Regions from separate parts of the Shinella sp. HZN7 genome, predicted to be linked through region 2. Evidence: riboswitches for the same ligand, from Rfam matches in the RefSeq annotation. Region 2 holds a riboswitch; the other holds the start of a gene.

Region 1 (12,058 bases), on a different replicon from region 2:
GCGTCACGCTCGGCACGGATGCGAAACTGCGCCTTTATGTGATCAATGCCGGCGGCAAGCTCGTGCGGCAGGAAATCCATGTCGTGGTGGCGGGCGAGGGCTCCGACCTCATCCTGCGCGGCATCAACCTGCTCGGCGGCGAGACGCATACCGACGTGACCTTCACGGTCGGCCACGACGTGCCGAACACGACGTCGACGGAAGTGATCCGCAACGTGATCTTCGATCGCGCCCGCGGTGTCTTCCAGGGCCAGATCCGCGTGGCGCCGGACGCCCAGAAGACCGATGCCAAGATGTCGTGCAACACGCTGCTGCTTTCCGACGAAGCCGACTTCTCGGCCAAGCCGGAGCTGGAGATCTTCGCCGACGACGTGCAGTGCGGCCACGGCGCGACCGTGATCGACATCGACCACGTACAGCTCTTCTACCTGATGGCCCGCGGCATCCCGGAAAACAAGGCGCGCGCCATGCTGGTCAACGCCTTCGTCGCCGAGATCGTCGAGGAGCTGGAAGACGAGCCGCTGGTCGAGGCGCTGGAAGGCGTCATCGCCGGCTGGCTCGACAAGCACGCCTGATCGGTCGCGATCCCGGCGGGACCCGCATGGTGGCCGGTCCGGGATCGCGCAAACAAGCAAAGGGCGTTTTCGCGGTTCTGAGGAACAGGAACGCTCCAGGGCACGCCTGACATAGGACGAACGAGATGGAACACGCCCCCGCACTGGCCTACGACGTCGAGGCGATCCGCAAGGATTTCCCGATCCTGACGAAGACGGTCTACGGCAAGCCGCTGGTCTATCTCGACAACGGCGCCTCGGCGCAGAAGCCGCAGTCCGTGATCGACGCGATCGCATATGCCTATTCCAACGAATACGCCAATGTGCATCGCGGCCTGCACTTCCTGTCGAACGCCGCCACGGACGCCTACGAGGCGGCGCGCGAGAAGGTGCGCCGTTTCCTGAATGCCTCCTCGGTCGACGAGATCATCTTCACGAAATCCTCGACCGAAGCGATCAACACGGTCGCCTACGGTTACGGCATGCCGAAGATCGGCGCGGGCGACGAGATCGTGCTGTCGATCATGGAGCACCACTCCAACATCGTGCCCTGGCACTTCATCCGCGAGCGGCAGGGCGCGAAACTCGTCTGGGCGCCGGTGGACGATACGGGCGCCTTCCACATCGAAGACTTCGAGAAGTGCCTGACGGAGCGCACCAAGCTCATCGCCATCACGCATATGTCGAACGCGCTCGGCACCATCGTGCCGGTCAAGGAGATTTGCCGTATCGCCCGCGAGCGCGGCATTCCGGTGCTGGTCGACGGCTCGCAGGGCGCCGTGCACATGCCGGTGGACGTGCGCGACATCGATTGCGACTGGTACGTGATGACCGGCCACAAGCTCTATGGCCCGTCGGGCATCGGCGTGCTCTACGGCAAGATGGATCGCCTCAAGGAGATGCGGCCCTTCCAGGGCGGCGGCGAGATGATCGTCGACGTGACCGAGGACATCGTCACCTACAACGACCCGCCGCACCGCTTCGAGGCCGGAACGCCGCCGATCGTGCAGGCGATCGGGCTCGGCCATGCGCTCGACTACATGGAGAAGATCGGCCGCGCGGCGATCGCCACCCATGAAGCGGATTTGCGCGACTATGCCCATGAGCGGCTGTCGGCGATCAATTCGCTGAAGATCTTCGGCACGGCGCCGGGCAAGGGCTCGATCTTCTCCTTCGAGCTGGAAGGCATCCATGCCCATGACGTCTCGATGGTCATCGACCGGGCAGGGGTGGCGGTGCGCGCCGGCACCCATTGTGCCCAGCCGCTCTTGAAACGCTTCGGCGTCACCTCCACATGCCGGGCATCGTTCGGCCTGTACAACACGCGCGCCGAAGTCGATGCCCTGGCCGACGCGCTCGACCATGCCCGCAAGTTTTTCGCCTGAGGAGTAGGCCCATGTCCCTCGACACAACGGAAGACAAGAGCGACGTCCGCGACGGCATCGTGCATTCGGCGATCCCGGCCGACGAGCTGGCGCGCCTTTCCGACGATATCATTTCCGCGCTGAAGACCGTCTACGACCCGGAAATCCCGGCCGATATCTTCGAGCTCGGCCTGATCTACAAGATCGACATCGAAGACGACCGCATGGTCAAGATCGACATGACGCTGACGGCGCCCGGTTGCCCCGTGGCCGGCGAGATGCCGGGCTGGGTGGAGAATGCCGTGGGCGCGGTCGAGGGCGTGTCCGGCGTCGAGGTCAAGATGACCTTCGATCCGCCGTGGACGCCGGACCGCATGTCGGAAGAGGCCCAGGTCGCCGTCGGCTGGTATTGAAGCGAGGGGCAAACTCTCAGCGCTGTGACTTGATCCGTTAACCCGCCAACACTAGATTCAGAGTCGCAGACCGCCGGGCCTTGAACCCGGCCGGCGAAGGAGAATCGGCCCATGGCCTTTGCAGTGATGACACTTACCGATGCGGCGGCAGACCGCGTCAAGGCGATCGTCGACAATGCCGGCGGCGATGCAAAAGGCATTCGCGTCGGCATCAAGAAGGGCGGTTGCGCCGGCATGGAATATGCCATCGACCTCGTCACCGAGCCCAATGCCAAGGACGACCTGATCGAGCACAAGGGCGCCAGCGTCTGGGTCGCGCCGGAAGCGGTGCTCTACCTTCTCGGCACGCAGATGGATTTCGAGGTGACGACGCTGCGCTCCGGCTTCACCTTCCACAACCCGAACCAGACATCCGCTTGCGGCTGCGGCGAATCGGTCGAGCTGAAGCCCGCCGATCTCGCGGCCCTTGCCGCCTCCGGCCAGCCGACGGTTCGTGCCGGCTGAGTCTGGCACGCCGGGGACGCGCGAACAGCGCGCCTTGCGGCTTTTCTTTGGCGGCGGTTTTGCCTAGTCTCCCACGCGGCCCGAAAATCCGGTGCCGCGTGATCGCCAGGGAGAGGGGCGCGAGCGATGGACGGCTTTGCCGCGACACTGTACCAGAACCTGCCCTTTCCCGTCGTCCTCGTCGATGCCGAGGCGCGTCTCCTTTCCCATAACGATGCGGCCGCCCGCACCTTCGGCTGGAATCGCGACGACCGGGATCCGGCGGGCACGGCCGTGCTCGCGGGCGAAGGGGCCGCTGCCCGCCTTGCCCGCCAGGCCGCGGGCGGACGCGAAAACACCCATGCCCTCTGCTTCCGCCACGACAACGGCACCACCTTCGACGCGACGGCCCATGTGATCGCCCTGCCGGATGCAGCCGGCGGACCGGCCTATGCGATCCTCCTGCGCAGCCTCCTGAGCGGGGGCAGCCATGGCGAGCAGATCCTGCTCGGCCAGCGTATCGCCGCAGCGCTCGACACCATGACCGAGGGGTTTGCGATCTTCGACGAGGCGGAGCGCCTGGTCATGTTCAACCGCTCCTACAAGGAGCGGTGCGGGCCGGCCCGCGACGCCGTGCGCGTCGGCGTCACCCTCGAAAGCATTACGCGCGCCAACATCCGCGCCGGCATGTTTCCCGGCATCCGCGAGGGAACGCCGGAGGCCGAGGCGATGGTGCAGGCGCGCCTGGAAAGCCACAGACGGACCGGCAGCGGCGGAACGGTCTTCGAATTCGGCAAGGACCGGTGGATCCGCGGCGAGAGCCATGTGGCCGAGACCGGCGACATCGTCGCGCTGCGCGTCGATGTCTCGGAACTGAAGCGCGCCGAGGCGGCGCTGGAGAAGAAGCAGCGCGAATACCTGTCGCTGCTGCAGATCCTGCCCGACATGATCCTGCGCTTCGATCGCGACCTGACGATCCGTTTCGCCAATGACAAGTACGCCCATTTCGTCGGCTCGACGACGGACGAGCTGATCGGCCGTTACCTGCCGGATATCGCCTGCGCACCGGAAACGACCGCGGCGCTGATGGACGTTGAAAACTACACCCGCGCCGCGCCCGTCAAGACCGTGGAGATCTGCATCGAGGGGCATGACGGCCAGATGATGTGGATGCTCTGGACCGCCGTCGCGATCTTCGACGGGGAGGGTGTCTGCGAGGTCGTCTGCGTCGGGCGCGACATCACCGAGGCCAAGCGCCAGCAGCATCAGGTGGAAGCCCAGACGAAAGAGCTGCGCCGCAAGAACGAGGCGCTGGACCAGTTCACCGCCACGGTCTCGCATGACCTGAAGGCGCCGCTGCGCCATCTGTCCATGTTCGCCGAGATGATCTCGGAGGACCTGCATCGCGGCGACATCGCCGAGCTGCCGCATTATGCCGACCATGTGCGCAAGAGCGCCGCGCGCATGCGCCGGATCATCGACAGCCTGCTGGAATTCTCGCAGATCGCCTATCGCATCGTCGCGCCGAAGCCGGTTTCGCTCTCCGACGTGGTGCGCGATGCGCTGGCACTCCTGGAAAGCCATGTGCGGGAGGCCGACGGGCGCGTCGAGGTTGCGCCGATGCCGGAGGTGATGGGCGATCCCGAGCTCCTGAAGCGGCTGGCGCAGAACCTCATCGGCAATGCGCTGAAATATCGCCGGCCCGACGATCCTCCCGTCGTGCGCGTCTATTGCCGCGAGAGCGCTGACGGCACGCAGTTCATCGTCGAGGATGACGGCATCGGTATCGATCCACAGCATGTCGGGCGGATTTTCGAGGTGTTCCAACGCCTTCACCGCGACGAGACGGTGTATCAGGGCACCGGTGTCGGACTCGCGCTGGCGCGCCGGATCGTCGAGAGCCACAACGGGGTGATAACGCTTGACACGCAGTATGGTCCGGGGGCACGCTTCATCGTGACGTTTCCGAAACCCGTAAAATCGAAGGGGAACGATCGTGGGAGGCTCGGCTAGAAAGCTGATCGTCGTGGACGACGACCCGGTGGACGTGCGCTTCGTCATGCGTGCCTTCAGCGATGCCGGCAGCATGATCGAGATCACCCATGTCGCCGACGCGGAACTGGCGAGCGACCGGCTGGACCGCGAGGCCTTCGACTATATCCTTCTCGACATCAACATGCCCGGCACCAGCGGCATGGACCTGCTCAAGCGGCTGCGCGGGCGCGCCCGCACGGCGGTGACGCCCGTCATCATGCTGTCCTCGTCCTCCAGCACCGCCGACGTCAACCGCGCCTATGAGAACGGCGCCAATGCCTATGCCGTCAAACCCTCGACGCTGAGCGGCTACCGCGATTTCGCCGAAGGCTTTACCCGCTTTTGGGTGGACGTCGCCGTCTCGCCCTGATCCTTCCCTGCCCGCAATGAAAAACCCCGGCCGATGGCATCGGCCGGGGTTCATCAAGCTGAGGGAAAACCTCGCCCCCTCCACCGTCGTCATTCTCGCCCCTGAGCCGGGAATCCACATCCGCGGCGTGTCGGCCAGGGGATGGTCGGGTCGAGCCCGACCATGACGAAGGAAGGGTCGAAGCGACGTCCTACTCGGCAGCCTCCGCATAATCCTCCAGCGGCGGGCAGGAGCAGACGAGGTTGCGGTCGCCATAGACATTGTCGACGCGGTTGACGGGCGACCAGTATTTGTCGACGCGGAAGGCGCCCGGCGGATAGCAGGCCTGCTCGCGCGAATAGGGGCGATCCCATTCGCCGACGAGGTCTTCCACCGTATGGGGGGCGTTCTTCAGCGGGTTGTTGACCTTGTCCATCCGGCCTTCCTCGATGGCGCGGGCCTCCTCGCGGATCGCCAGCATCGCCTCGCAGAAGCGGTCGATCTCGGCCTTGGTCTCCGATTCGGTCGGCTCGATCATCAGCGTGCCGGCGACCGGCCAGCTCATGGTCGGGGCGTGGAAGCCGCTGTCGATCAGGCGTTTCGCAACGTCGTCGACGGTGACGCCGGCGCTGTCGGCGAGCGGGCGCGTGTCGATGATGCATTCATGCGCCACACGGCCCTTGGAGGACGCATAGAGCACGTCGTAAGCGCCCTTCAGGCGGGCGGCGATGTAGTTGGCGTTGAGGATCGCCACCTTCGTCGCCTGCGTCAGGCCCTCGCCGCCCATCATCAGGCAGTAGCTCCAGGAGATCGGCAGGATGGAGGCCGAGCCAAAGGGGGCGGCCGAGACCGCACCCGCCTCGCCGGTTGTCGGGCTGCCCGGCAGGAAGGGCGCAAGATGCGCCTTGACGCCGATCGGGCCCATGCCGGGACCGCCGCCGCCATGCGGGATGCAGAAGGTCTTGTGCAGGTTGAGGTGGCTGACGTCGCCGCCGATATCGCCGGGACGGGCCAGACCCACCATGGCGTTCATGTTGGCACCATCGATATAGACCTGGCCGCCGTGCTTGTGAACGATCTCGCAGATCTCGCGCACGTTCTCTTCAAAGACGCCATGCGTGGAGGGATAGGTGATCATGCAGCATGACAGGTTGTCCGCATGCTGCTCGGCTTTCGCGCGAAAATCCTCCATGTCGATGTCGCCATTGTCGGACACTTTCACGACGACGACCTTCATGCCGACCATCTGGGCCGATGCCGGGTTGGTGCCGTGCGCGGAGGTCGGGATGAGGCAGACGTCGCGGTGCGTGTCGCCATTGGCGAGGTGATAGGCGCGGATCGTCAGCAGGCCGGCATATTCGCCCTGCGCGCCGGAATTCGGCTGCATGGAGACGGCGTCGTAGCCAGTGATGTCGCAGAGCTTCTGTGACAGGTCCTCGATGAGGTATCGGTAGCCCTGCGCCTGGTCGGCGGGAACGAAGGGATGGATCTCCGCAAATTCCGGCCAGGTGATCGGCAGCATTTCCGCCGTGGCGTTCAGCTTCATCGTGCACGAGCCGAGCGGGATCATCGCCCGGTCGAGCGCCAGGTCCCGGTCGGAGAGGCGGCGGATGTAGCGCACCATCTCGCTTTCCGCTCGGTTCATGTGGAAGATCGGATGCGTCAGGTATTCGCTGGTGCGCAGCAGGTCCTCGGGCAGCCGGTAGTCCGGCTCGAACTCGGCCACCTCGAAATTCCCGCCGAAGGCGCGCCAGACGGCTTCCAGCGTGACGGGGCGCGAGCGCTCGTCGAGGCTGATGCCGATGCGGTCGTCACCGATCTTGCGCAGGTTCACCTCTTCCGCGACGGCCGTCTTCAGGATGATGCCCTGCAGCTTGCCGACATGCACGGTGATCGTGTCGAAGAAGACGTCGGGCTCGACGGTATAGCCGAGCTTTTCGAGGCCCTTGGCGAGGCGCACGGTCTTCTGGTGCACGCTCTGGGCGATCGCCTTCAGGCCCTGCGGGCCGTGGAAGACGGCGTACATCGAGGCCATGACGGCGAGCAGCACCTGCGCGGTGCAGATGTTCGACGTCGCCTTTTCACGGCGGATGTGCTGTTCGCGGGTCTGGAGCGACAGGCGGTAGGCGCGGTTGCCGCGCGCATCGATGGAGACGCCGACGAGGCGGCCGGGCATGGAGCGCTTGTAGGCATCCTTGACGGCCATGTAGGCCGCGTGCGGCCCGCCATAGCCCACCGGAACGCCGAAACGCTGGGTGGAGCCGATGGCGATGTCGGCATCCATGTCGCCGGGCGATTTGAGGAGGGCGAGCGCCAGCGGATCGGCCGCGACGACGGCGATGGCTCCGGTCTGGTGCAGGCGGGCGATCAGGCCCGAGAAATCGCGCACATGGCCGTAGGTGCCGGGATACTGGAAGATCGCGCCGAAGACGTCGACGGGGTCGAGATCGGTGAAGGGATCGCCGACAATGATCTGCCAGCCGAGCGGTTCGGAGCGGGTCTTCAGAAGCGCGATGGTCTGCGGGTGGCAGTTCTCGTCGACGAAGAAGGCCTTGGCCTTCGACTTCGAGACGCGCTCGGCCATGGCCATGGCTTCGGCGGCGGCCGTGGCCTCATCGAGCAGCGAGGCATTGGCGACATCGAGGCCGGTGAGGTCGCAGACCATGGTCTGGTAGTTGAGCAGCGCTTCCAGGCGCCCCTGGCTGATTTCCGGCTGGTAGGGCGTATAGGCCGTGTACCAGGCGGGGTTTTCCAGGATGTTGCGCTGGATGACCGGCGGGGTGATCGTGCCGTAATAGCCCTGGCCGATCAGCGAGACGAGTTTCTTGTTCTGGTTGGCGGTCTCGCGCAGCTTGTCGAGCGCCTCGCGCTCGGTCATCGGCGCGCCCCATTCGAGCGGTTTTTCCTGGCGGATCGATTTCGGCACGGTGTCGTCGATCAGCGCGTCGAGGCTGTCATAGCCGATCACCTTCAGCATCGCCTCCATCTCCTTCGGCGAGGGGCCGATATGGCGACGGTTGGCGAAGTCGTAGGGCTGGTAATCGGTGAAGGCGAAATCCTTGGGGAGAGACATCAGCCGACAAGCTCCTTGTAGGCGGCTTCGTCGAGCAGGCTGTCCGCATCGGCCGGGTTGGCGAGCTTCAGCTTGAAGAACCAGCCGGCGCCCTGCGGGTCGCTGTTGACGAGGGAGGGATCGGCGGTGATCGCCTCGTTGACCTCGACGATCTCGCCGTCAAGCGGACAATAGACGTCGGAGGCCGCCTTGACGCTCTCGACGGTGGCCGCATCGCCGCCCTTCTCGAAGGTCGCGCCGACTTCGGGCAGTTCCACGAAGACGAGGTCGCCGAGCTGTTCGGCCGCATGGACCGTGATGCCGACGGTCGCGACGCCGCCTTCGATCTTCAGCCACTCGTGTTCTTCGGTGAATTTCAGCATGTTCGTTCCTCTCTATGGGAAGGGTCGTTTGTTCTTTCGCCCCTCATCCGCCTGCCGGCACCTTCGCCCCGCAAGCGGTGCGAAGGAACCTGCCGCGCCCTCGCGTCTCCCTTGCCCCGCTTGCGGGGAGAGGGCGGGGTGAGGGCAATAGCTGGGCGGATCGGGTCATGGTCAGCGCTTGAAGGTGTTTTTCACGAAAGGCATCGCCGCCACGGTGATGGGCAGGAATTTTCCGCGCACGCCGGCATAGAGCTGCGTGCCGGGCGCGATGGCGGATTTGGTAACGTAGCCCATGGCGACGGGGCCGTCGGCATTCGGGCCGAAGCCACCGGAGGTGACGGTGCCGACGACGTCCTCGCCCTCGGCGTCGGTGGCGAGCACCGCACCGCCGCGCACCGGCGCACGGCCCTCCGCCTTCAGGCCGACGCGGCGGCGGGATGCGCCGTTTTCGAGCTGGTCGAGGATGACGGCCGCGCCCGGAAAGCCGCCGGCGCGCGCGCCGCCCGTGCGGCGCACCTTCTGGATGGCCCATTCGAGACCGGCTTCTACCGGGGTCGTCGTCGTGTCGATGTCGTTGCCGTAGAGGCAGAGACCGGCTTCGAGACGCAGCGAATCGCGCGCGCCAAGGCCGATCGGCAGCACGTCCGGATGGTCGAGCAGGCGGCGACAGACCGCTTCGGCAAGGCTGGCGGGAATGGAGATCTCGAACCCGTCCTCGCCCGTATAGCCCGAGCGCGAGACGATGCAGTCGGCATCGTGCAGGTCGCAGGCGCGCACGTCCATGAAGCGCATGGAGGAGACGTCCGCCCACAGTTCGGCGAGCACGGCCTCGGCATGCGGGCCCTGCAGCGCGATGAGGGCGCGGTCGTCGTGTAGCGTCAGCTCGCAGGTGTCGCCGATCTTCGCCTGCATATGGGCGAAATCCGCCTCCTTGCAGGCGGCGTTGACGACGACGTAGAAATGGTCGCCGCGATTGGCGATCATCAGGTCGTCGAGGATGCCGCCCGCGTCATTGGTGAAGAGGGCGTAGCGCTGGCGGCCCTCGCCGAGGCCGAGGACATCGACCGGCACCAGCGTCTCCAGCGCACGGGCGGCGTCCGCATTGTCGCCGGAGCGGGCACGCACGGTGACCTGGCCCATATGGGACACGTCGAAGAGGCCGGCGCTCGCGCGGGTATGCAGATGTTCCTTCATCACGCCGGCGGCATATTGCACCGGCATCTCGTAGCCGGCGAACGGCACCATGCGGGCGCCGAGCGAAATGTTCAGCGCATGAAGTGGGGTTTTCTTGAGTTCAGACGATCCGTCCAAAAGGCGCCCTCCAGTCCTGTGGCGCCCCCTATCCAACGGGCACCGGCTCACAATCCCGGCGCTTTCGCGCCGCTCTCCTGAGCCCCCTCTGTCCCTTCGCCTGAGATTGTTATCCCTTCGGCGAGCGCTCGAAAAACGCTTCTCTCCAGAGTTCCGACGGCACCTTGCTGGTCCTTTTGCCTGAGAGTTTCCGGGGCGGTTGCTCCTTCGGCACCGGCCATGCCCTTGGTCGGGCGGCCGGCTTCTCCCAGCGAGGTCGCCCCCAGATAACGGCGTTGCCTGCGCTTTGGCAAGAGCGTTGCGTCGCTCCCAAGCGAATTTTTGTCGTAGCGGGAAAGGGCCGGGGAAAGAGGCTGCGAAAAGAAAAAGCCCCGAGGGGGCCTGAGGTCGCAGGACGGCTGTTTCCGAGGGGAGGATCAGGCCGATTCCGGCAAGGCGGGCAGCTCGTTCTCGTCATAGAGGCGCTGCGCCTCGGCAACCGTCACCTGCGGCGCGCCTCCGGGACCGGTGATCAAGGCCAGGGCGAGGGCCGGCGGATGGATGACGTTGAGCGCGGCGATCGCGCGGGCATCCCCGCGCACCTTCGCATCCTCGCTCCAGGCGTGGATGCGCTCCTCGAAAAGCGTGTTCGCACGCGTCTGCGACCGCATCCCCTGCGATGCATAGGCGGCCGTTGCCGGCGAAACTGTCACGATCTGTGTCATGGCGTTCAACGGAGTTGGTTTTCGTTGTCGCAATTTAACAGTTGCATCTTTCCGGTGTATGAATTGCCATGGTTGCATTTTCATCGAATTTTAACGGTCTGTACGATTATCGGCCGGCCTTGCCTTTGCCGGCGGAATTCCGCCATAAGAGATGTGGAACGCCGCCGGAATCGGGCGGGAACAAGCATGCCGCCGATGGCGCGGGAGGACCGATGAAGCCGATTTTCGTGCAATTGCAATGCGCTCCGGGCAAGACTTACGAGGTCGCCGATGCGCTTTACGCTACGGAACTCATTTCGGAGCTCTATTCGACGAGCGGCGACTACGACCTTCTCCTGAAGATCTATGTCGACAGCGAGGAGGATATCGGCAAGTTCATCAACGACCACGTTGCCTCCATCCCGGGCATCGTGCGCTCGCTGACGACGCTGACCTTCCGCGCATTCTGACGCGCGCCGTTTCCAATATTCCCCTTCGCCCGTTCTTGCGCTAAAGCACGGCGCAACGAAAGAAGGCGAAGATGGCAGGCATCGAACATAAGCAGGTGGAGAATGACGAGGCGGGCATGCGGCTCGACCGGTGGTTCAAGGTCCACTATCCGGGCCTCGGCTTCGGCCAGTTGCAGAAGCTGCTGCGCTCCGGCCAGGTGCGCGTCGATGGCGGTCGCGCCAAGAGCGACACCCGCATCCAGCCCGGCCAGATGGTCCGCATCCCGCCGATGGACGTGGATGCCAAGGGGCCGAAGGCCGGCCCCATCGCCGGCCGCGACCTGAAACATTCCCCCGATGGCGAACTGCTCGCCCGCATGCTGCTGCATGAGGACGACAAGGTCTTCGTGCTCAACAAGCCGGCGGGCATCGCCGTGCAGGGCGGCTCGGGCGTCACCCGGCACATCGACAAGATGCTGGAAGCCTGGACGAACCAGAAGGGCGAGAAACCGCGCCTCGTGCACCGCCTCGACCGCGACACGTCGGGCGTGCTCGTCATCGCCCGCACGCGCGGCGCCGCGCAGAAGCTGACCGCCGCCTTCCGCGAGCGCGACACCAAGAAGACCTACTGGTCGCTGGTCAAGGGCGTGCCGAAGAAGCGCGAGGACAAGATCTCGACCTGGCTGGTGAAGGAGCAGACGCCTGACGGCGACCGCATGCGCATCGCCAAACATGGCGAGGACGGTGCGGACCACGCCGTTTCCTTCTACCGCGTCGTCGAGCAGGCGGGGCAGAATTTTGCCTGGCTGGAGATGGAGCCCTATACCGGGCGCACGCACCAGCTCCGCGTGCACGCCGCCCATATCGGCCACCCGATCCTCGGCGACCCGAAATATTTCGACGCGGACGTCAACTGGAGCTTTCCGGGCGGCGTGCAGAACCGCCTGCATCTCCATGCCCGCCATATCGACATCCCGCACCCG
Region 2 (12,058 bases):
GCACTCGGGCCGGAGGGCATGCTGATCAACATCTCCCGCGCCTCCAACATCGACGAGGACGCCCTTCTCGACGCGCTCGAAAGCAAGGCGCTCGGCTCGGCTGCGCTCGACGTCTTCGAGGGCGAGCCGAACCTCGATCCGCGCTTCCTTGCGCTCGACAACGTCCTGCTCCAGCCGCACATGGCCTCCGGCACGGTCGAGACGCGCAAGGCGATGGGCCAGCTCGTCTTCGACAACCTGTCGGCCCATTTCGACGGCCGCCCGCTACCGACCCCGGTCCTGTGAGGAAGAGACCATGAAAGCGATCGTCATCCACGCGGCGAAGGACCTGCGCATCGAGGAGAGCGCCGTTGAGGCGCCCGGCCCCGGCGAGGTGGAGGTCCGTCTTGCCGCCGGCGGCATCTGCGGCTCGGACCTGCACTACTACAACCACGGCGGTTTCGGCACGGTGCGGCTGAAAGAGCCGATGATCCTCGGCCATGAAGTGGCCGGCCATGTCGCCGCGCTCGGCGAGGGTGTCTCCGGCCTTGCCATCGGCGATCTCGTCGCCGTCTCGCCCTCGCGGCCCTGCGGGGCTTGCGACTATTGCCTCAAGGGCCTGCCGAACCATTGCTTCAACATGCGCTTCTACGGCTCGGCCATGCCCTTCCCGCATATCCAGGGCGCTTTCCGCGAGCGGCTGGTCGCCAAGGCCAGCCAGTGCGTGAAGGCCGACGGCCTCTCCGCCGGGGAGGCCGCGATGGCCGAACCGCTTTCGGTCACGCTGCACGCCACGCGCCGGGCCGGCGAAATGCTGGGCAAGCGCGTGCTCGTCACCGGCTGCGGGCCGATCGGCACCTTGTCGATCCTCGCGGCAAGGCGGGCCGGCGCGGCCGAGATCGTCGCCGCCGACCTCTCCGAACGGGCGCTCGGCTTTGCCCGCGCGGTCGGCTCGGACCGTACGGTCAACCTGTCGGAAGACCGCGACGGCCTTGTTCCGTTCAGCGAGAACAAAGGATATTTCGACGTGCTCTACGAATGCTCCGGCGCGCAGCCGGCACTCGTCGCGGGCATCCAGGCGCTGCGCCCGCGCGGCGTCATCGTGCAGCTCGGCCTCGGCGGCGAAATGAGCCTGCCGATGATGGCGATCACGGCCAAGGAACTGGACCTGCGCGGCTCTTTCCGCTTCCATGAGGAATTCGCCGTGGCGGTGAAGCTCATGCAGGGCGGGCTGATCGACGTGAAGCCGCTGATCACCCATACGCTGCCGCTCGCCGACGCCCTGAAGGCCTTCGAGATCGCCTCGGACAAGGGGCAATCGATGAAGACGCAGATCGCTTTTGCCTGACGGCAATGGCAGGAAAGCGTAAGACGGCTTTCATCCACCCTTGCGGGAACAAAGAGACAAAGGATCCATGAGCACGCAACTCTTCGACCTTACTGGCAAGCGCGCCCTCGTCACCGGCTCCTCGCAGGGCATCGGCCTTGCGCTCGCCAAAGGCCTTGCCGATGCCGGCGCAGAGGTCATCCTCAATGGCCGCGACGCAGCCAAGCTGGCGGCCGCGGCAAAGGAGCTCGGCGCGAAACACACGCTCGCCTTCGACGCCACCGATCACGCGGCCGTGCGCGCGGTAATCGATGCCTTCGAGACGGAGGTCGGCGCCATCGACATCCTCGTCAACAATGCCGGCATGCAGCACCGTACGCCGCTGGAGGACTTTCCCGCCGACGCCTTCGAGCAGCTCCTGAAGACCAACGTCTCCACCGTCTTCAATGTCGGCCAAGCCGTCGCCCGCCACATGATCCGCCGCGGCGCGGGCAAGATCATCAACATCGCCAGCGTGCAGACGGCGCTCGCCCGCCCGGGCATCGCCCCCTATACCGCCACCAAGGGCGCGGTCGGCAACCTCACCAAGGGCATGGCGACGGACTGGGCGAAATACGGCCTGCAATGCAACGCCATCGCGCCCGGCTATTTCGACACGCCGCTGAACGCCGCGCTCGTCGCCGATCCCGCCTTCTCCGCCTGGCTGGAAAAGCGCACGCCGGCCGGCCGCTGGGGCAAGGTGGAGGAGCTGGTTGGCGCCTGCATCTTCCTTTCCTCCGACGCTTCCTCCTTCGTGAACGGACACACGCTCTATGTCGACGGCGGCATCACGGCCTCGCTCTGAGGAAAACAGGCGTATCGTCCTGATGGGCGTTGCCGGCTGCGGCAAGTCCGCCGTCGGCGCGGCGCTCGCCGCCCGTATCGGCGCGAACTATCTCGACGGCGACGACCTGCACCCTGCGGAAAACATCGAGAAGATGAGCCGCGGCGAGCCGCTGACCGACGATGACCGCTGGCCCTGGCTGACCCTGGTCGGCCGCACGCTCGCGCAGCCGGGCGGCACCCTGATCATCGGCTGCTCGGCCCTCAAGCGCCGCTACCGCGACCACATCGCCCGCGAGGCACGAGGCCCCGTCACCTTCGTCCACCTCTCCGGCACGAAGGAGCTGATCGCCGCCCGCATGGCCGCACGCGCCGGCCACTTCATGCCGACAAGCCTCATCGACAGCCAGTTCGCCGCCCTCGAGCCGCCGGCGCAAGACGAGAATGCCATGACCGTCGATATCGACGACACGCTCGAAAGCATCGTCGACCGTATCGCCGCGAAACTGGAGGAGACCCCATCATGACGAACACCGTCGCGCTGATCGGCGCGGGCGCCATGGGCGGCGCCATCGGCACGCGGCTTGCCGAAACCGGCAACCGCCTGACCGTCTTCGATCCGAACCCGGAAAAGGTGCAGGTGCTTGTCGACAGGGGCGCGACTGCGGCGCCCACGGCCGCTGCGGCCGCTGCCGCCAGCGACTATGTGATCCTCAGCCTCAATTCGCCGGCCATCGTGCGCCGCGCCGTCTTCGGCGAGGCCGGCATCGCCGCCGGTGCACGGGCCGGCACGCTCATCATCGACATGTCCTCGATCGACCCGGACGCCACGAAGCAGCTTGCCGCCGATGCGGCGGAAAAGGGCCTGCGCTGGGTGGACAGCCCACTATCCGGCGGGGCACCGAAGGCGCGGATCGGCCAACTCACGCTGATGGCCGGCGGAACGGCGGACGACGTGGCGGATGCGCACACGGTCCTGCGACACCTCGCCAGCAACTACACCCATATGGGCCCGGTCGGCGCCGGCCAGACGACCAAGCTGATCAACCAGGTCCTGTGCGGCCTCGGCTTCCTTGCCGTCGCCGAGGCGACGCAACTGGCGCTCGATGCCGGCGTGGACGCGGCAAAGATCCCGCAGGCGCTGAAGGGCGGGCGGGCCGACAGCGCCATCCTGCAGGAATACATGCCGCGCTTCGTGGCGAAGGACTACCGCCGCACGGGCCGCATCGACAACATGGTGAAGGACCTTTCCGGCGCACAGGACCTTGCCCGCCGCACCAACACCGCCATGCCGCTGACGGCGGCCTGCGCCGAGATCCACCGCATGCTGACGGCCGCCGGCCTCGGCGGCGAGGACCAGGCGGCGCTGATGGAATTCTTCCGGGGGCCGAACAAGGAGAACTTCGAATGATCACCCGCTACGCGCTGTTCGAGGGCAAGGTGAAGGAGGGCCGGACCGACGCCTTCCGCAAGGCCGTCATCGAGCGCATCCTGCCGAAATGGCGGCAGTTTCCACACGCCACCGACGTGCGCGTCTCGTTTGCCGAGGCCCGCGACGAGGGTGCGCCGGAACTGCCGATGATCCTCGCCATCAACTATCCGAGCCTTGCGGCCGTCGAGGAGGCGTTGGCAAGCCCGGTGCGCGCCGAAGCCCGCGCGGCGACCGAGTCGGTTCTGGCCGAATTCTTCGAAGGCCGCATCCACCACCATGTGACGCTCGCCAGCGAATACAGGCTCTGAGCCCCGCCTCCCTCGCATCCGGAATGTTTTCGGCCGAAGTGGAATCGCGTCGGCGCCGGACCTGCCCTAACCCTTTTCCCCGTCCCTTTTTCCGTCCTCATGCTCGCCCGCAAGGGTGAGCATGTCGGCGAACAGGGCCGTCCACTGGGCCTCGGTGATGTCGATGAGGCCGAAGGCCTTCAGCAGGAAGGCGCCTTCGCCGGCGAGGAAGGCGAGCGCGGCCTGCCTGTCCTCCGCCTTGCCCATGTCCAGCCCCGCCAGGCGGTGCGTGTACCAGACGCGGCTCGCCGCAACCTGTTCGGGGCTTTGCAAGAGCGCCGTCATCATCACGGCGGAGCGTGAATATTCCGCCTCGTCGCTGTCGCGGGTCGCCAGCAGGTGCCCGCGGATGACGGATTGCGGCGAGCGGTCGTTTCCCGCATGCGCCATCACTTCCGCCTCGAACGTGCTGCCCCAGCGCTCGATCATCGAGCGGATCAGGTTCTCCTTCGTGCCGAAGCAATATTGCACGCCGCCCTTCGTGATGCCGGCGGCGCGCGCAACGGCATCGAAGGTCAGGCCCGCCGCGCCGTCGGCGGCCACGATGGCCTCGGCGGCGTCCAGAACGCGGTCGCGATCTATGCTGCGCGGTCGTCCTGCCATCTCACCTCTTCCATTTCAATACGAATGTATTTATATAGCGCCCCACGCGCATGCAACTGCGAAACACCATGCCCAAGGATCATACCGATGTCCCGTGGTAAACGCTGGCTCGTCCTCGCCGTCGTCTCCAGCGCCCTCTTCCTGATCGTCATCGACATGACGGTGCTCTATACGGCCCTGCCCAAACTGACGCACGCGCTTTCCGCCACCGCGGCCGAGAAGCTCTGGATCGTCAACGCCTATCCCCTCGTCGTCGCCGGCCTCCTGCCGGGCCTCGGCACGCTGGGCGACCGGCTGGGCCACAAGCAGATGTTCATGGCCGGCCTCATCGTGTTCGGCCTCGCCTCCCTCGGCGCGGCCTTCGCCCCCTCGCCCGCCTTGCTGATTGCCGCGCGCGTCGCCCTGGCCGCCGGGGCGGCGATGATGATGCCTGCCACGCTGTCGCTCATCCGCCTCACCTTCACGGATGAGAAGGAACGGGCCTTTGCGATCGGCATCTGGGCCGCGGTCGCTTCGGGCGGGGCGGCGCTCGGCCCGGTCGTCGGCGGGCTGCTGCTTGAATATTTCTGGTGGGGCTCCGTCTTCCTGATCAACGTTCCGGTCGTGCTCGTCGCGCTGGCGGCAAGCGCCGTGCTGCTCACCCGCCGCGCGGGAGACCGCAGCCGCCCCTGGGATCTCCTCGGTTCCGTGCAGGTGATGTTCGGCCTCGTTGGCCTCACCTATGCCGTAAAGGAAGCGGGAAAGCGCGATCCCTCCTGGGAAAGCGCGGTCATCGCGCTTGTCATCGGCCTTGCGGCTATGGCGGTGTTCATTCGCCGCCAGCGCCGCAGCGCGGCGCCGTTGATCGATTTCGCGCTCTTTGCCGATCCACGCTTTACCGCGGGCGTCGCCACAGCGCTCGTCGCCTCCGCCGCCCTTATCGGCGTGGAGCTGGTCTTCAGCCAGCGGCTGCAGCTCGTGCTCGGCTATTCCCCGCTGGAGGCCGGCGTGCTCATCCTGCCGATCCCTGCGGCCGCCTTCTTCGCCGGGCCGCTCACCGGGCTCGCCTTGCCGCGCCTTGGCGGCGAACGGGTGCTCTGGGCCGCGCTGCTGCTGTCCGGCCTTGCGCTCGCCGCCTTCCTCGCCACCCACCAGGGCCCGACAGTCTACTGGATCGCGGCGCTCGCGGCGATGGGCTTCGGCGCCGGCGCCTCCATGACGGCGGCATCGACCGTCATCATGCTTTCGTCGCCCGAAGAGCAGGCCGGCATGGCCGCCTCGGTGGAGGAGGTCTCGTTCGAACTGGGCGGAGCACTGGGCATCGCCCTGCTCGGGAGCCTGATGTCCGCCCTCTATTCGCAGGCGATGATCGTGCCGCAGGGCGTGGTGCTCGCCGACGAGGCCCGCGACAGCCTCGACGAGGCGCTGATCCTTGCCGATGGCCTCAAGCCGGACCAGGCGCAACAGGTGATCGCCCTCGCCCAGTCCGCCTTCGACCACGCCTTCGTCGGCGTCGTCAGCGCCGCCGTGGCGATGCTGATTGCGGTCGCCTTCACGCTCTATTGGAAACTGAGCCCGCGCCGTCGCGCTTGACCATCAGGCAACGCCTCGGCCGGCCGACAGGAATCCGCGCGCGGTTTTCTCCCTCGACCGGCACGAGGCCGACGGACGTCGGCCCTCAGTCGACCTGAGCGACGAGACCTGCGGCCTTGATACCGGCGACCGCGCAGATCTCGTCATTGTCGGAAGTATCCCCGGTGACGCCGACCGCGCCGAGCAGCGTTCCGGCCGCATCGCGGATCAACACCCCGCCGGGAACGGCGACGATCCTGCCGCCCGAAACGGCGGTCAGGCCCTCGATGAAATGCGGACGTTCCTTCGCGTTCTTGTCCAGCCAGCGCGAGCCCATGCCGACGGCGAGCGAGCCGTAGGCTTTGCCGAAGGCGATCTCGTAGCGCAGCATGGAGGCGCCGTCCTGCTTCTGGAAGGCCTTCAGGTGCCCTCCGGCATCGAGCACCGCCACGGTGAGCGGCTTGAAGCCGGCTTCAGCGCCAGCCTCCAGGGCGGCGGCGATGATGCTGTTGGCGGCGGCAAGGGTGAGTTCGGCCATGTCTGTCCTCGTAGGGTTGCGGTTTTCCATAAGGTCCCGGCGGCCTGCCGCCGGGACCTGAAGTGTCGAAAGGTTCGTCGTTCTTCTATCAGGCGGCGATGGCGCGGTCTGCTGCCATCTCGCCGGCAATCGTGTCCGTTACCATCTGCGCGGTCGCCGCCGAAAGCGTCCAGCCGAGATGGCCGTGCCCGGTATTGTAGAACACGCCGGGCTGGCGCCCCCTGCCGACCCGCGGCATCATGTTGGGCATCATCGGGCGCAGACCCGCCCAGGGCACGACACGATTGGTATCCACCTCGGGAAACAGCATGCGCGTCCAGTCGACGAGCGGCTTGACGCGATCGTGGCGGATGTCGCGGTTCATGCCGTTGAACTCGGCCGTGCCGGCGACGCGGAAGCGGCCCGGCCCGAGGCGGCTGGTCACGATCTTCGCCCGGTCGTCGAGCAGGCTCACCCAGGGCGCCGCCGCCTGGCTGCGCTCGTCATCGAGATGGACGGTGATCGAATAGCCCTTCACGGGATAAATGTTGACCCGGTCGCCGAGCATGGCGGCGATCTGGCGGCTGGCCGTGCCGGCACAGACGACGACGCCATCCGCCTCGACCTGGTGTTCCGCACCCTCGCCCGTCGCATAGCCGATGCGGAACGCGCCGTTCCTGCCGACGGCCGTGACGCGGGCATCGAAGAGGAATCGGGCGCCCCGGCGCTGGCAGGCCTTCGCAAGGCCCGAGGTGAACTTGTGGATGTCGCCGGTCGAATCCGAAGGCGTATAGAAGCCGCCGTGGAAGGCTCCGTGCAACGTCGGCTCGATCGACTTGACCTCCTCGGCCGTCACCGCCCGGCGGTCGAGCCCGCCCTCGGTCAGCAGGGCATTGACCTTCGCGGCATGGTCGAAGCTCGCCTTGTCCCAGTAGATGTGCAGGATGCCGCGGCGCACATGGTCGAAATCGATGTTCTCGCGCTCGGCGATGGAGAAGAGATGCTGCCGGGCAGCGATCGCCAGCCGCGTCGTCTCCACCGTGTTGTCGCGATAGCGCATGATGTTCGAGACGAACTCGGCGAGCCAGGAATATTTGTGCCAGGTCGGCCGCGGGTTCATCAGCAGCGGTGCGTCGTTCCGCATCATCCATTTGACGCCCTTGAACAGGGTGGACCAATGGTTCCAGACCTCGGCATTGCTGGCGGAAAGCTGGCCGCCATTGGCAAAGGAGGTTTCCATGGCGGCGTAACGCTGGCTTTCCAGCACGGTCACGTCGAAGCCGCGTTCCAGGAGGGCATAGGCAGTGGTGACGCCGGTGATACCGGCGCCGATAACGGCGATATGGGGCATATAAGTCTCTCGCTCCGTATGACATCAGGGTACGGGCCGGAGCCCGCGTTTTCCCCAATCTGTCACGGTACCTGAGAGTTTACCCGTCACGGCCCGGCCGCGGCGGCTTTCCCCTTCGGTGGACGCTCGCAGCGCCTCTCTCCAGATCGTTCAACTGCACGGTCACTGGTGCCTGAGAGTTTCCTGGGGGGTTGCTCCGTCGGCGCCGGCCTTCTGGCCGATCTCTCCCATGCAGTCTTGTCGAACGCGCGCAGGCTACCGCAATATTGAAGAGAATCAAGAGGGGAAGCGCCGGTGTCCCGAAACTTCCGCCCCGGCGCCGGCGGGTAGCGCGAGAAAGCGCAGGGCCGAGACGAGGCCGATGGCGGCGATGCACAGGAAGGCGGCGCGGATGTCCGTCAGCATGCTGCCGCCGGCGGCCTCGGGAAAAAGGGCGGCCGAGAAGCGGATGACGGCGGCGGCCACGGCGACGCCGAGAAGCTGCGCGAGCTGCTGCAGCATGGCCGAGATCGTCGTCGCCGCGCTTCGCTGGGCGGGCGTGACATCGGCAAAGGCGATCGTCGTCAGCGCGGTGAACTGCATCGAGCGGGACAATCCGCAGGCGATCAGCAGCACGAAGAGCAGGAGACGCGGCGTATCGCCGTCGACAAGGGCGAAGGCGCCGATCGTCAGCGCGGCGACAATGCCGTTGACGACGAGCAGCGTGCGGAAGCCGAACAGGCGGAGTGCCGGTGTCGTCACGCTCTTCATCATCAGGTTGCCGAGGAAATAGACGAGGACGAGCGAGCCGGTCTCGACGGCATCGAGGCCGAGGCCGACCTGGAACAGGAGCGGCAGCAGGAAGGGCGTGGCATTGACCGCAAGCCGACCGGCGGTGCCGGCCGAAAGCGTCGCGAAGGCAAAGGTCGGCACCTTGAGCACGGCCATGTCGAGCAGGGCATGCGGCGCGCGCCTCAGATGGCGGATGGCGACCCAGCCGGCGGCAAGGCCGAGGGCAAGGACGGCGAGCGTTCCGGCGCCGCCCGTCGGCGCGCTGGAGAGTTCCAGGCCGGCAAGCGTCAGCGCGAGCGCGCTTCCCGTCAAGAGGAACCCCTTCAGGTCGAAGGGTCGAGCCCCCTCGGCCGGCGCCTGCGGCACGAAGAACAGGACGAGCAGCACGCCGACCAGGCCGAGCGGCAGGTTGATGAAGAAATTCCATTCCCAGCCGGCATGGGTGGTGACCCAGGCGCCGATCAGCGGCCCGACCACCGGCGCGATCAGCGCCGGCCAGGTGATGGTGGCGATCGCGCGCACCAGCTCCGCCTTCGGCGCGCCGCGCAGCACGAGCTGGCGCCCGACGGGCGTCATCAGCGCGGCGGATGCGCCCTGGAGGAGCCGCGCCGCGGTGAACTCGGCAAGCGAGCCGGAAAAGCCGCAAGCGACGGAGGAAAACGTGAAGAGCACGATCGCCGTCAGGAAGACCTCGCGTGCGCCGAACCGGTCGGCAAGCCAGCCGGCCGGCGGTATGAACACGGCCATGGCGAGCAGATAGGCCGTGAAGCCGATGTTGAGCGCCACGACATCCGTCGAGAAGGCCTGCGCCATCGCCGGCAGCGACGTCGCGATGATCGTGCTGTCCAGCATCTGCATGAAGAAGGCCACGGCAACGACGGCCGGGACGATGCGGGTACGGTGAAGCGGTATCGGCGGAGAGGGAATGGAAGACATCGCAATCGCAAAACGGGCGACGACGTTCGAACGCCGCCGTCCCGTCCTATAGAGCAAATCCGGCAAAAGCGCGAAGCGGTTTTGCCGGATTTACGCTGAGATGAAAGGACAGAGCGTTTCCGCGATCCGGAGAAAGCGGAAACGCCCGAAAATCAGTTGCTGGCATCCACCTTTTTGATGGCCGCGTCGTAGAAGGAGCGGTCGATCCAGGTGTCGTAGTTCACCTTGCCCTTCAGGAGGCCGGCATCGGCCATGAAGGCCTCCTCGCCCTGAAGCGCACGCACCGCCTCATCGGTGATCTGCGGATCCTGGAAGAACTTGCCGTCCGGATAGGTCGCGCGCACCGCATTGTCGCTGTTGCCGGTTTCCTTGACGAAGATCGCGATCGTCTCCTCCGGATTGGCATCGGTCCAGCGCGCCGCCGCGATATCGACGGCCAGCAGACGCGTCACGATGTCGGGATATTTGCGGGCGAAATCGCCGTTGACGCTGAGGAGATGCGGCACGGCCCATTCCGGGCTGCCGGAAACGCCGGCATCGAAGATCACCCGGGCCTCGCCTTCCTCGACCAGCTTCTGCACGGGGCCGGTGCTTTCGACCACCGCATCGACATCGCCGCGCGAAAGGGCCGGGCCGGAGCTCTCGATGCCGAGGTTGAGGCTTTCCACGTCATTGATCGAGAGGCCCACCGTCTTCAGCGCCTTGGCGAAGGTCGAGTGGCGCACCGTGCCGGCGAGATAGGCGACCTTCTTGCCCCTGAGGTCCTCGATCTTCTGGATCGGCGAATCCGGCTTCACGACGATCTGCGTCTCGTTGGAACGGTTCCAGCTCGACAGGCCGACGAGCTTCACATCGGCGCCGGTAGCCGCAAGGCGCAGCGAAGGGTTGTTGCCGATATAGGTGAAGTCGATGGCGCCGGAGCCGAGGGCGACGGTCGCCGACGAGCCGCCGTCGAAGGTGGTCAGCTCGATCTTGATGCCGTTCTTGGCGAACTCGTCCTCCAGCAGCTTCTTGTTGCGGTAGAGGATGAACTTCAGGTGGCCCGGCGCGGTGGAGCCGATGCGGATGACGTCGGGCTTCGCCTCGTCGGCAGAGGCCGGCGCAAGACCCGCGACGGGCAGGATCGACAGCGCGAGCGCGATTTTCAGGAGCGTCCGGCGCAGCGGACGGGTGGAGAACGATGTCATGGATGGGTCCTTTCGGAATAGGCCGTTGATTGAGGAAGCAATGCGATCGGATCAGTTCGGGCCGCTTTCGCCGCTGCCGCGCCAGTGCGTCGCGCGCCGTTCGCCGGCGACGAGCAGGTAGTTGAGCAGGAGGCCGATGATCGTCAGCGTCAGGATGCCCGCATACATGCGGTCGGTTTCCAGCATCAGCGACGAATTCTGGATGAGGTAGCCGATGCCGGACTGGGCGGCGAGCATCTCGGCGGCGATCACCGAGAAGAGCGAGGTCTTCACCCCGAGCCGGGCGCCGGCGACGATCGAGGGAATGGCGGAGGGGAAGATCACCTTCTTGAAAAGATCCCAGTCCGAGGTGCCCATGGAACGCGCCGCCTTGACGAGCAGCGGATCGACGGACTTCACCCCGACGATCGTGTTGATCAGCAGGAAGAACACCGCGGCATAGAAGGTGATGGCGATCTTGGAGGCCTCGCCGATGCCGAGCACCAGGATGAAGACCGGCAGCAGCGCGAACTGCGAGGTGTTGCGCAGCGTCTGGACGAGGAAGTCGGAGGCCTTCTCGAACAGCGAATAGCGCCCCATCAGGAAGCCGAGCGGCACGGCGGTGACGACGGCAAGCAGGAAGCCGATCGCGGCCCGCTGCAGGCTGATGCCGATATGGTCGGCAAGCTGGCCGGAGACGATCATCTCCCAGAGCACCGCGAGCACCTGGCTCAGCGGCGGGAAGAACAGCGCGTTTATCCAGCCGGCGCGCGGCGCGATCTCCCAGAGCAGCGCGAAGGCGACGAGCGCCGGCAGACCGAGCGTGATGGTGGAGACGGTCTCGCTGAAAGCGCTCGGCGCCTTGGAAGGGGTGCGCTTGCGGCGCAATGAAAAGGTGTTGCGGAGCGGCAGGTTGCGGTCGACGATGAGGCTCATCGGATCCTCCCTCAATTGGCGTAGGTGGAAGCAAGGGTCCAGTCGCGCTGGGCCTTGCCGACTTCGTCGCGCAGGCTTTCCCAGACGCGGCCGCGATAGGCGTTGAAGGCCTCGCTGTTGCGGATTTCGAGATCGCGCGGGCGCGGCAGGTCGATCTTGACGATCTCCTTCACGCTCGCCGGCCGGGCGGTCATCACCACCACGCGGTCGGCAAGATAGATCGCCTCGTCGATGGAGTGGGTGACGAAGACCACCGTCGTCTTGATCTGCTCCCAGATGCGCAGGAGCTCGCTCTGCAGGATGTCGCGCGTCTGCGCGTC

Evidence for each region. Region 2 has a riboswitch for glycine ahead of shn_RS32815 (D-amino acid dehydrogenase). Riboswitches for the same ligand answer to the same signal wherever they lie in the genome.
Region 1: another riboswitch for glycine. It lies ahead of gcvT (glycine cleavage system aminomethyltransferase GcvT); the one in region 2 lies ahead of shn_RS32815 (D-amino acid dehydrogenase).

Annotation. Positions count from the first base shown of each region.
Region 1 covers NZ_CP015736.1:1,862,225-1,874,282, reverse strand. Annotated here, with positions in the region: gene sufD (Fe-S cluster assembly protein SufD) at 1-575, shown strand, start outside; gene shn_RS09085 (cysteine desulfurase) at 701-1,939, shown strand; gene shn_RS09080 (SUF system Fe-S cluster assembly protein) at 1,951-2,331, shown strand; gene sufA (Fe-S cluster assembly scaffold SufA) at 2,443-2,835, shown strand; gene shn_RS09070 (ATP-binding protein) at 2,962-4,827, shown strand; gene shn_RS09065 (response regulator) at 4,811-5,218, shown strand; gene gcvP (aminomethyl-transferring glycine dehydrogenase) at 5,409-8,270, opposite strand; gene gcvH (glycine cleavage system protein GcvH) at 8,270-8,632, opposite strand; gene gcvT (glycine cleavage system aminomethyltransferase GcvT) at 8,804-9,877, opposite strand; glycine riboswitch at 10,102-10,203, opposite strand; gene shn_RS09045 (hypothetical protein) at 10,360-10,635, opposite strand; gene shn_RS09040 (Lrp/AsnC ligand binding domain-containing protein) at 10,860-11,096, shown strand; gene shn_RS09035 (RluA family pseudouridine synthase) at 11,168-12,058, shown strand, end outside.
Region 2 covers NZ_CP015744.1:111,894-123,951, forward strand. Annotated here, with positions in the region: gene shn_RS32770 (2-hydroxyacid dehydrogenase) at 1-285, shown strand, start outside; gene shn_RS32775 (L-idonate 5-dehydrogenase) at 296-1,327, shown strand; gene shn_RS32780 (SDR family oxidoreductase) at 1,395-2,150, shown strand; gene shn_RS32785 (gluconokinase) at 2,173-2,655, shown strand; partial or broken gene shn_RS32790 (NAD(P)-dependent oxidoreductase) at 2,646-3,539, shown strand; gene shn_RS32795 (hypothetical protein) at 3,536-3,868, shown strand; gene shn_RS32800 (TetR/AcrR family transcriptional regulator) at 3,935-4,510, opposite strand; gene shn_RS32805 (MFS transporter) at 4,598-6,082, shown strand; gene shn_RS32810 (heme-binding protein) at 6,168-6,599, opposite strand; gene shn_RS32815 (D-amino acid dehydrogenase) at 6,688-7,929, opposite strand; glycine riboswitch at 8,079-8,169, opposite strand; gene shn_RS32820 (MFS transporter) at 8,206-9,636, opposite strand; gene shn_RS32825 (aliphatic sulfonate ABC transporter substrate-binding protein) at 9,789-10,823, opposite strand; gene shn_RS32830 (ABC transporter permease) at 10,875-11,738, opposite strand; gene shn_RS32835 (ABC transporter ATP-binding protein) at 11,750-12,058, opposite strand, start outside.